One region of the Amycolatopsis sp. NPDC058278 genome, then DNA from elsewhere that is predicted to be linked to it. Evidence: riboswitches for the same ligand, from Rfam matches in the RefSeq annotation. Region 1 holds a riboswitch; the other holds the start of a gene.
What was found. A riboswitch is a leader RNA that binds a small molecule or an ion and turns the genes downstream of it on or off. The one in region 1 is predicted to bind S-adenosylmethionine.

Region 1 (4,203 bases):
GCAGGGCGCGACCGTCGAGATCAAGACCCTGAAGAACATCACCCTGTACGACGGTGCCAACGCGCCGAAGCAGGTGAAGACGACCGCGGTCACGACGAAGGAGTTCCTGGGCGAGTACAAGCTCACCCTGGGCCCGGAGGACCAGGCCGAGGGTGGCCTGGACGTCAAGCTGACCGACGGCGCCGAGGTGCACATCAGCCGCACCGGCGTCTCGACGGTCAAGCAGAAGGAGAGCATCGACCCGCCCGAGCAGCGCGTCGACGACCCCGACCTGGCCAAGGGCAAGACGCAGGTCGAGGACCCCGGCACGCCCGGCGAAAAGGAAGTGACCTACAAGGTCACGCAGAAGAACGGCAAAGAGGTCGGCCGGGAGAGCATCTCCGAGAAGGTCATCACCCAGCCGAAGCCGAAGATCGTCCACGTCGGCTCCAAGCAGGCCCCGAACCCGGAGATCGGCGACGGCTCCGCGTGGGACCGCATCGCCCAGTGCGAGTCGGGCGGCAACTGGGCCATCAACACCGGCAACGGCTACTACGGCGGCCTCCAGTTCGACAAGCGCACGTGGGACGCCTACGGCGGCGACGAGTACGCCGCGCTGCCGAACCAGGCCTCGCGTGAGCAGCAGATCGCGGTCGCGGAGAAGGTCAAGGCCGGCCGCGGCGGCAGCTACAGCGCCTGGCCGGTCTGCGGCAAGAAGGCCTGACGCTTTCCCGAACGGCCCCCGTCCCACGTGGACGGGGGCCGTTTCGCGTGTCGTCCTCCCCATCACGCGTGTCGTCCCTCCAGTCACGCGAGTTCCGCCTTCAATCACGCGAGTTCCGCGCTCGATCACGCGAGTTCCGCCGCCGATCACGCGAGTTCCGCGGTCAAGTAGGCTCGCCCGGTGGTTGAACTGCTGGGACCTGCCGAGATCCGCGGGCTGGCGGCCGAACTCGACGTGCGGCCGACGAAGAAGCTCGGGCAGAACTTCGTGCACGATCCCAACACCGTCCGCCGGATCGTCGAGCTGGCGGACGTCGCCCCCGGTGACGTCGTCCTCGAAGTCGGGCCGGGGCTCGGGTCGCTGACCCTCGGGCTGCTCGCCACCGGCGCCCGCGTCGTCGCCGTCGAGATCGATCCCAAGCTCGCCGAGCGGCTGCCCAAGACCGTCGCCGAACGCGGGCCCGAGGCCGCGGGGAACCTCACCGTCGTCGGCGCCGACGCCATGCGCGTCACCCGGGAGGAACTGGGTGAGCCGACCGCGCTCGTCGCCAACCTGCCGTACAACGTCGCCGTGCCCGTCGTGCTGCACCTGCTGGCCGAAGTGCCTTCGCTGAAGTCCGGGCTCGTCATGGTGCAGACCGAGGTCGCCGACCGGATGGCCGCCGGCCCCGGCAGCCGGATCTACGGCGTGCCGAGCGTCAAGCTCGCCTGGTACGGCTCCGCGCGCAAGGTCGCCGCCGTGCCACGCTCGGTGTTCTGGCCGGTGCCGAACGTCGATTCCGCGCTCGTCGCGTTCGAACGCGGCGACACGACGGCGTCCGAGGACCGGGACCTGCTCTTCGGCCTGGTGGACGCCGCGTTCTCACAACGCAGGAAGACGCTCCGGGCCGCGCTCGCGGGCTGGGCGGGTTCGGCCGAGCGCGCCGGCGAGCTGCTGACGGCGGCCGGGATCGACCCCCGGACCCGCGGTGAACAGCTCGGCGTGCACGACTTCGCCCGGATCGCCGCCGCGCGTTAGCGATCCACAGCGTTCAAACTCCACAGTGGAAGGGTGAAAAAGGCCCCCATCGGCCCCGATCCCGCCATTCGGACACCGCCACTCGTGTGATCTGGGCCAACAGGCTTGCGTTCGCTCCTCGGGATCGGTTTTACTCAGTACGTCCATCCCGAGCGACTGAGAGACCTGGCTCGCCGAAGTCGCAGCAACCACCCTCCACAGGGCAGGTGCTACCGCCAGGACCGATGGAGGCCGTTTTCGATGAAGAGGGTAGCTCGCCCCCTGCTCCTGACCAAGCGTCGCGTTGTCGACGAAGGCCGCCGCTCCGTGACCGCATGTCGACGCTCCAACTGAGCTTGTCGTAGCCGGTCCACCTCTTCTTCACGCACCGTCCGAACAGGACGGAACTTGCTTGCGGCCGGGTGCCGCCATGCGCGCACCCCGTTTTCTGGAGCCTTCGTGATCACCGTCGAAAACCTGTCCAAAACCTTTGCCACCAACGGAAACTCCGTCATCGCGCTCCGGGACGTGAGCGTCGACGTCCAGGCCGGCTCGCTCTTCGGCGTGGTCGGCCCCGCCGGGTCCGGCAAGTCCGTCCTCGCCCGGTGCATCGCGCTGCAGGAGCGCCCCGACCGCGGCGTCGTCCGCCTCGACGGCCTCAACACCGGAACCCTCGACGGCCGCCGCCTCCGCGAGATCCGCCGCCAGCTCGGCGTCGTCTCGACGAAGCCGGAGCTGATCGCCGAGCGCACCATCGCCGGCAACATCGCCTCCCCGCTCGAGCAGCTCGGCGTCGACGGCCCGCAGCGCCGCAGCCGGGTCGGCTCGCTGCTGGACCTCGTCGGCCTGACCCCGCGCGCCGCGCAGCGTCCCGGCGAGCTGTCCGCCGGTCAGCTGCGCCGCGTCGCGGTCGCGAAGGCCCTGGCGGCGGCTCCCGCCGTGCTGCTCGCCGACGACCCGACCGCCGGCGTCGACCCGGAGGAGGCCGGCGCGGTGCTCGCCGTTCTCGACCGGGCGCGCTCCGAGCTGGGCACCACCGTCGTCATCACGACGCCGGACGCGGGCGTGGTCCGCCGGGTCTGCGACGACGTCGCGGTGCTGGAGGACGGCACGGTCGTCGAGCGCGGCACGGTTCTCGACCTGATCTCGAACCCGGCCAGCCGCACCGCGCAGGCGCTGCTGCCGGCCATCGAGACCGTCCGCTCGCAGGCGGCGCGCTACGACCGCTCGGCCGACGTCGTGCTGGTCGGCTTCGCCTCGGTCGGCGCGCTGCTGCCCGAGGCCGCGGGCCGCTTCGACGTCGAGTTCGCCACCATCGGCGGCGGCCTGACCCGCATCGGCGACACCCCGGTCGGCCGCTTCCGCCTCGGCGTCCGCGGCGAGCGGGCCGACGCGGCGCTGGCGTGGGTCGCCGAGCGCGGTGGCCATGTGACGTACACCGCCCGCGGTCCGCAGGGTGTCGCGGCTGCTTGACTGACCGGGTTTTCGGGGGTTCCGGGTGGCGGAGCCCCCGGCCCGGGGCGAAGCCACGGCTGCCACAGCAGCGCCCCGATGCGCAGGTCGCATCGGGGCGTTTCCGTGGGCACGTAGGCTGGTCGGGTGCTCGCCGTAGTTCCGCCCCCAGTCACCGTCCGGGTCCCGGCCAAGGTGAACCTGCACCTGTCGGTCGACGACCTGCGCGAAGACGGTTACCACGAGCTGGTGACCGTGTTCCAGGCGCTGTCGCTGACCGACGAGGTGACCGTCGCGGTCACCGAAGAGCCCGGCATCGAGGTCTACGGCGAGGGGGAGGGTTCGGTCCCGACCGGCCCCGAGAACCTGGCCTGGCGGGCCGTCGAAGCGCTGGCCGAGCACGTCGGCCGCACCGGTGAACCGAAGGTCCGGGTGGTGCTGCGCAAGGGCATCCCGATGGCCGGCGGCATGGCGGGCGGCAGCGCCGACGCGGCGGCGACGCTCGTCGGGCTGGCGAGCCTCTGGAACCTCGACGTCACCCGCGACGAGCTGGCCGAAATCGCCGCCGGGCTGGGCAGCGACGTCCCGTTCGCGCTCTACGGCGGCACCGCGCTGGGCACCGGCCGCGGTGAGCAGCTGGTCCCGGTGCTTTCGCGGCACACGTTCCACTGGGTGCTGGCCTTCGCCGCCGAAGGGCTGTCGACGCCGAAGGTGTTCGGCGAACTGGACCGCCTGCGCGCGGCCGGCAACCCGCCCCGCATCGGCTCGCACACGCCGGTCGTCGAGGCGCTGGCCTCCGGTGACCCGCGCCAGCTGGCCCTGCTGCTGGGCAACGACCTCCAGGCGGCCGCCGTTTCGCTGCGGCCCGACCTGCGCCGCACGCTCCGGGCGGGCGTCAACGCGGGCGCGCTCGCGGGCACGGTGTCCGGCTCCGGCCCGACGTGCGCGTTCCTCTGCGAAGACGCGCAGTCGGCGGTGGAGGTCGCGGCCGAGCTGTCGGGCGCGGGCGTGTGCCGGACGGTCCGCGTGGCCCACGGCCCGGTCCCCGGCGC
Region 2 (4,203 bases), on a different contig from region 1:
AGCGTCGCCAGCAGGGCGCCGCGGACGTCGCCGCCGAGCCGGAACTGCAGGAGGCCGACCAGGTCGAGCAGCGGGACGGCGGCGAGCGCCCCGAGCGTGCCGAGCACGAACCGGCCGGGCCTGGGCGGGGTGGCGGCCCGGCGCAGCTCCCGCCAGTACCAGCCCGCCACGGCGAGCACCACGCAGGCGAGACCCGCGAGCCAGCCGAGCCTCGCCGAAGGCACCGCGTCGGCCGAGACCGCGGTCGCGTACGCGACCCCCGACAACTGCGACTCCGGATAGCCGGTGCCACCGACTCCGCCGGTGCCGAGGCCGTGCAGTCCCTGGATCAGCGGGTAGCCCTGCGGACCGGCGGCGGGGACCAGCTCGGCGGCCACCATCACGAGCAGCGCGAACGCCAGCGCGGCCAACGGGAACCAGGACCGGACGGAACTCCCCATCGCGTCAGGGTATCGGGCGCGGGTTTCCCCGCAGCAGGGCGACGAAGGCGACGGCGAGCAGGATCACCGCCGAGATCAGCACGCCCGCCATGTCCGCCGAGAGCACTACGGCGACCAGGGCGAACGCGACCGTGGTGACCAGGAGGAACACGCTGCGCTCGTAGGCGGCGAGCACCAGCAGGCCGAGCGTGGCCAGCAGCGGGCCGCGCAGCCCCTCGTCGAGCCGGAACTGCCAGGACCCGACCAGGTCGAGCAGCGGGACGGCGAGCAGCGCGGAGACCGTGCCGAGGACGAACCGCCCGGTGCGGACGGGCCGCAGGGCCAGCGCGTACCAGACGGCCGTGCCGGCGAGCACCACGCCGAGCGCGACCAGCCACGCGGGCCCGGCCGGCAGGCCGCTTTCCACCCTGCGGAAATCATCCAGGGGCAACTGATACGCCTGGCTGTGCTCGGTCACGCCGGGCGGGACCGAGTACGGTCCGATGAGGAGGTTCGCGGACTCGCTTTCGGCCCGGCTGCGGCGGGCCACCAGCTGCACCGCCGCCAGGCCGATCTCGGCGAACCCCAGCAGTGCCAGCGGAAACCAGAAACGCTGCCCTCTCCCCATCGGTCCAGGCTAGCGCTCAGCAGAACGGCGGCAGCTCCCGCGGGTCGGCCACCGGCGCCCAGCGGCCGTCCACCTTCGCGTATTCCCAGCGTGCTCCGCGAGCGACGATTTGCCGCAGCGCCAGGAGCACGCGGTCGACGTGTTCCTCCGTGCTGCCGAGGCCGAGGCTGACGCGGACGGCCTGCTGGCCGTCGCCGCCGGTGACGCCGATCAGCCGCTTGGCCGCGATGTGGGCGCAGAAGGCGCCGTCGCGGACGCCGATGCCGTACTCGGCGGACAGCACCGCGGCGAGCCACCCGGGGTCGAAGCCGTCGACGACGAAGCTGACCGTGCCGACCCGGTCGACCGGCGCGTCGAACAACCGCAGCTCGGCGCAGCCGGGGACGCTGCCGAGTCCCTTGCGCAGCCGGGTGAGCAGGGCCTGTTCGTGCGCCTCGACGGCGTCCCAGTTCCGGCTCAGGGTCTCGCACGCGACGCCGAGCGCGTACACGCCGACGGTGTTGGGCGAACCGGCTTCGTGGCGCTCCGGACCGGTGTTCCAGACGACGGCGTCTTCGGTGACGAGCTTGGTCGCGCCGCCGCCGGCGAGGTACGGCCGGGCGGCGCGCAGCCAGTCGGCGCGGCCGATCAGCGCGCCCGCGCCGAAGGGCGCGTACAGCTTGTGGCCGGACAGAGCGACGTAGTCGACGTCCAGTTCCCTGAGCGAGATCCGGCGGTGCGGGGCGAGCTGGGCGGCGTCGAGCGCGATGCGGGCGCCGTGTTTCCGCGCCACGGCGGCGATTTCCGCCACCGGGAGCAGCTCACCGGTCACATTGGACGCTCCGGTGACGACGACCAGCCGCGGTCCCTGCGGGGCGTCCGCGAGCGCTTCGTCCACAGCGGACACCGCGGCGAGGCGGGTGCGCGGGGTCGGGATCCGCCGGACGTTCGGCCCCGGCCACGGCAGCAGCGCGGCGTGGTGCTCGGTGTCGAAGACGATCACCGTGGTGTGCCGCGGCAGGCTGCGGGCGAGCAGGTTGAAGGAGTCGGTGGTGTTGCGGGTGAAGACGACGGTGTCGGTCCGCCGGGCGTCGACGAAGCGGCGCAGGGTGTCCCGGGTGCGCTCGTAGAGCTTGGTGGAGACCTGCGACGCGAAGCCGGCCCCGCGGTGGACGCTGGCGTACCAGGGCAGGAACTCGTCGACGGCCCGGCGGACGGCATCGAGGCACGGGGCGCTCGCGGCGTGGTCGAGGTTGGCGTAGCCGATGTCCCCGCCGGTCACCAGCGGCACCCGCAGCGCCGCCCCCGCGACGGCGGGAATGGCGGCGGTTTCGGGAGTTTCGGCGGTTTCGCGGCTTTCGAGCGGGGTGCGGTCGATGGCGAGAGTCATCGGGGTGCCTCCTCGGCGATCCGGGGGACCCCGGCGAGGGGCCCGCGCTTGCCCGTCGCACGGCGCGACCGGCCCGGTCTTCACCCGGGGCACCCCACCGCGGTAGGAGGGTTGCCGGCCAGCAAGCCGGGGCTTCGCGCTGGCACTCATGACCTGAGCCAGAAGGTAACCGAGAACGCGGCCCGTGGCCAACCCCCGCCTCACATTCTGAGACGCCGCTCACAGACGGTGACGGCCGGTGCGGCCGGAGCGCGCCGCGGCACGGCAACTCCGGTGGCGGGCGGGGCGGCGGGACGGGGCAGTGCGAGGCGGCGACGAGCGGGGCGGGCGGACTAGCGAGGCGGCGGGCAGCGCCTGCCCCGCCCTGCCGGCGGGCCGGCCGGCGGGGCGGGGCGGCCGACGGGGCGGCAAGGCGGCAAGGCGGCGAGCAGCGACGGTCGGCGGGGCGGGCGGGCGGTCGGCGAGGCGGGCGGCGGGCGGCGAGGCGCGATGGCGCACAGCCGAAAGCACCCGCTGTGCGCGCTCGGCGGCGTCAGGGACTCGCGCGGAAGCGGCCCGGCAGCTGGACCACCGCTTCGTCCGCGAGGTGCGTCGCGGTGCCCGAGTACTGCTCCGCCCCCTCCGTGAACCTCCAGCCGCCGAGGGTCTTGCCGTTGATCGGCTCGCCCAGGGCCGTCGCGAGTGTTGTCGAAATGCGGGCGAACGCCACTCCGTCCCAGTCGCCCGCCGCCGCGTCCGGGAGGGTCCAGAGCGTGAAGTGCACGTGCGCGCCCGTGCTGCTGCCGCCGCACGGGAGGGCGTTGCCGGTCGAACCCAGCACCGTGCCGGCTTCGACCTGCTCACCGTCGGTGACCCGGATGCCCTCCAGGTGGTAGTAGCCGGTCCGCCGGCCGCCGGCGTGATCGATCGTCACCCAGTCGCCGCCCGCGCAGTGCTGGAGGTGGACCGTGCCGGCCAGGGACGCGCGGACCGTGCCGTCGGCGGGGCTGAAGTCGATGGCGTTCCGCACGCCGGTGCCGCCGTCGTCGGAGTGGATGCCCGCCGAGTAGACCTGCTGGCCCGCCTCGAACGGCAAGGCGAGCGACGGAAAGGCTTCGGCGGACGCCGGAGGCGCGAGGAGGCCTACGGCCGAAACGACCGCGGCGGCCAAGCTCGCCGCCCGCACGGAAAGGTTCACCGCATGACTCCTCTGGCGCCAAAGTTCACTCGATCGAGCGGACCTTAAGCCAAAAGAGGGACTACAGGGAAGATTTCCGTCAGCGGCCGGATTCGCCCTTCCAGCGAGCCAGGCGCCCGGCCCGGTCGACGGCGCGCAGCCGGCGTTCGGCCGCGTCGCGGACGGCGCTCGTCGTGACGACCAGCAGCTGGTCGTGCTCCTGCAGCCGGCTGGTCTTCTGCGGCGTGAAACCCGTGCCGTCGCGCACGACCAGGCTGATCGTCGCGCCGATGGGCAGCCGCAGCTCGGACAGGTAGACGCCGTGCATCTTCGAGCCGGGCTGGATGCGGACCTGCAGCAGTTCGGCCCCCAGCTCGTCCAGCGGCGCGGAGTCGACCTCGATCTCGTGCGGCTCGGACTTCTTGGCCAGCCCGAGCCGGCGCGCGAGCGGGCCGAGCGTCGCCCCCTGCACCAGCGTCAGGACCACCACCAGCACGAACACCGCGTCGACCAGCCGCTGCGCGCCCGGCAGGCCCTGCGACAGCGGGATCATGGCGAGCACGATCGGCACGGCCCCGCGCAGCCCGGCCCACGACAGGAACGCCTGTTCGCGCCACGGCAGCCGGAACGG

Region 2: it holds a riboswitch for S-adenosylmethionine, as region 1 does, so the genes downstream of both, ACFVYA_RS09220 (aminotransferase class V-fold PLP-dependent enzyme) here and ACFVYA_RS29395 (methionine ABC transporter ATP-binding protein) in region 1, are expected to answer to the same signal.

Annotation. Positions count from the first base shown of each region.
Region 1 covers NZ_JBHVXZ010000064.1:42,242-46,444, forward strand. The annotation lists gene ACFVYA_RS29385 (transglycosylase family protein) at 1-703, shown strand, start outside; gene rsmA (16S rRNA (adenine(1518)-N(6)/adenine(1519)-N(6))-dimethyltransferase RsmA) at 884-1,720, shown strand; SAM riboswitch class I at 1,861-1,951, shown strand; gene ACFVYA_RS29395 (methionine ABC transporter ATP-binding protein) at 2,159-3,172, shown strand; gene ACFVYA_RS29400 (4-(cytidine 5'-diphospho)-2-C-methyl-D-erythritol kinase) at 3,299-4,203, shown strand, end outside.
Region 2 covers NZ_JBHVXZ010000013.1:62,920-67,122, reverse strand. The annotation lists gene ACFVYA_RS09230 (hypothetical protein) at 1-440, opposite strand, end outside; gene ACFVYA_RS09225 (hypothetical protein) at 445-1,047, opposite strand; gene ACFVYA_RS09220 (aminotransferase class V-fold PLP-dependent enzyme) at 1,064-2,416, opposite strand; SAM riboswitch class IV at 2,456-2,570, opposite strand; gene ACFVYA_RS09215 (M23 family metallopeptidase) at 2,949-3,593, opposite strand; gene ACFVYA_RS09210 (potassium/proton antiporter) at 3,673-4,203, opposite strand, start outside.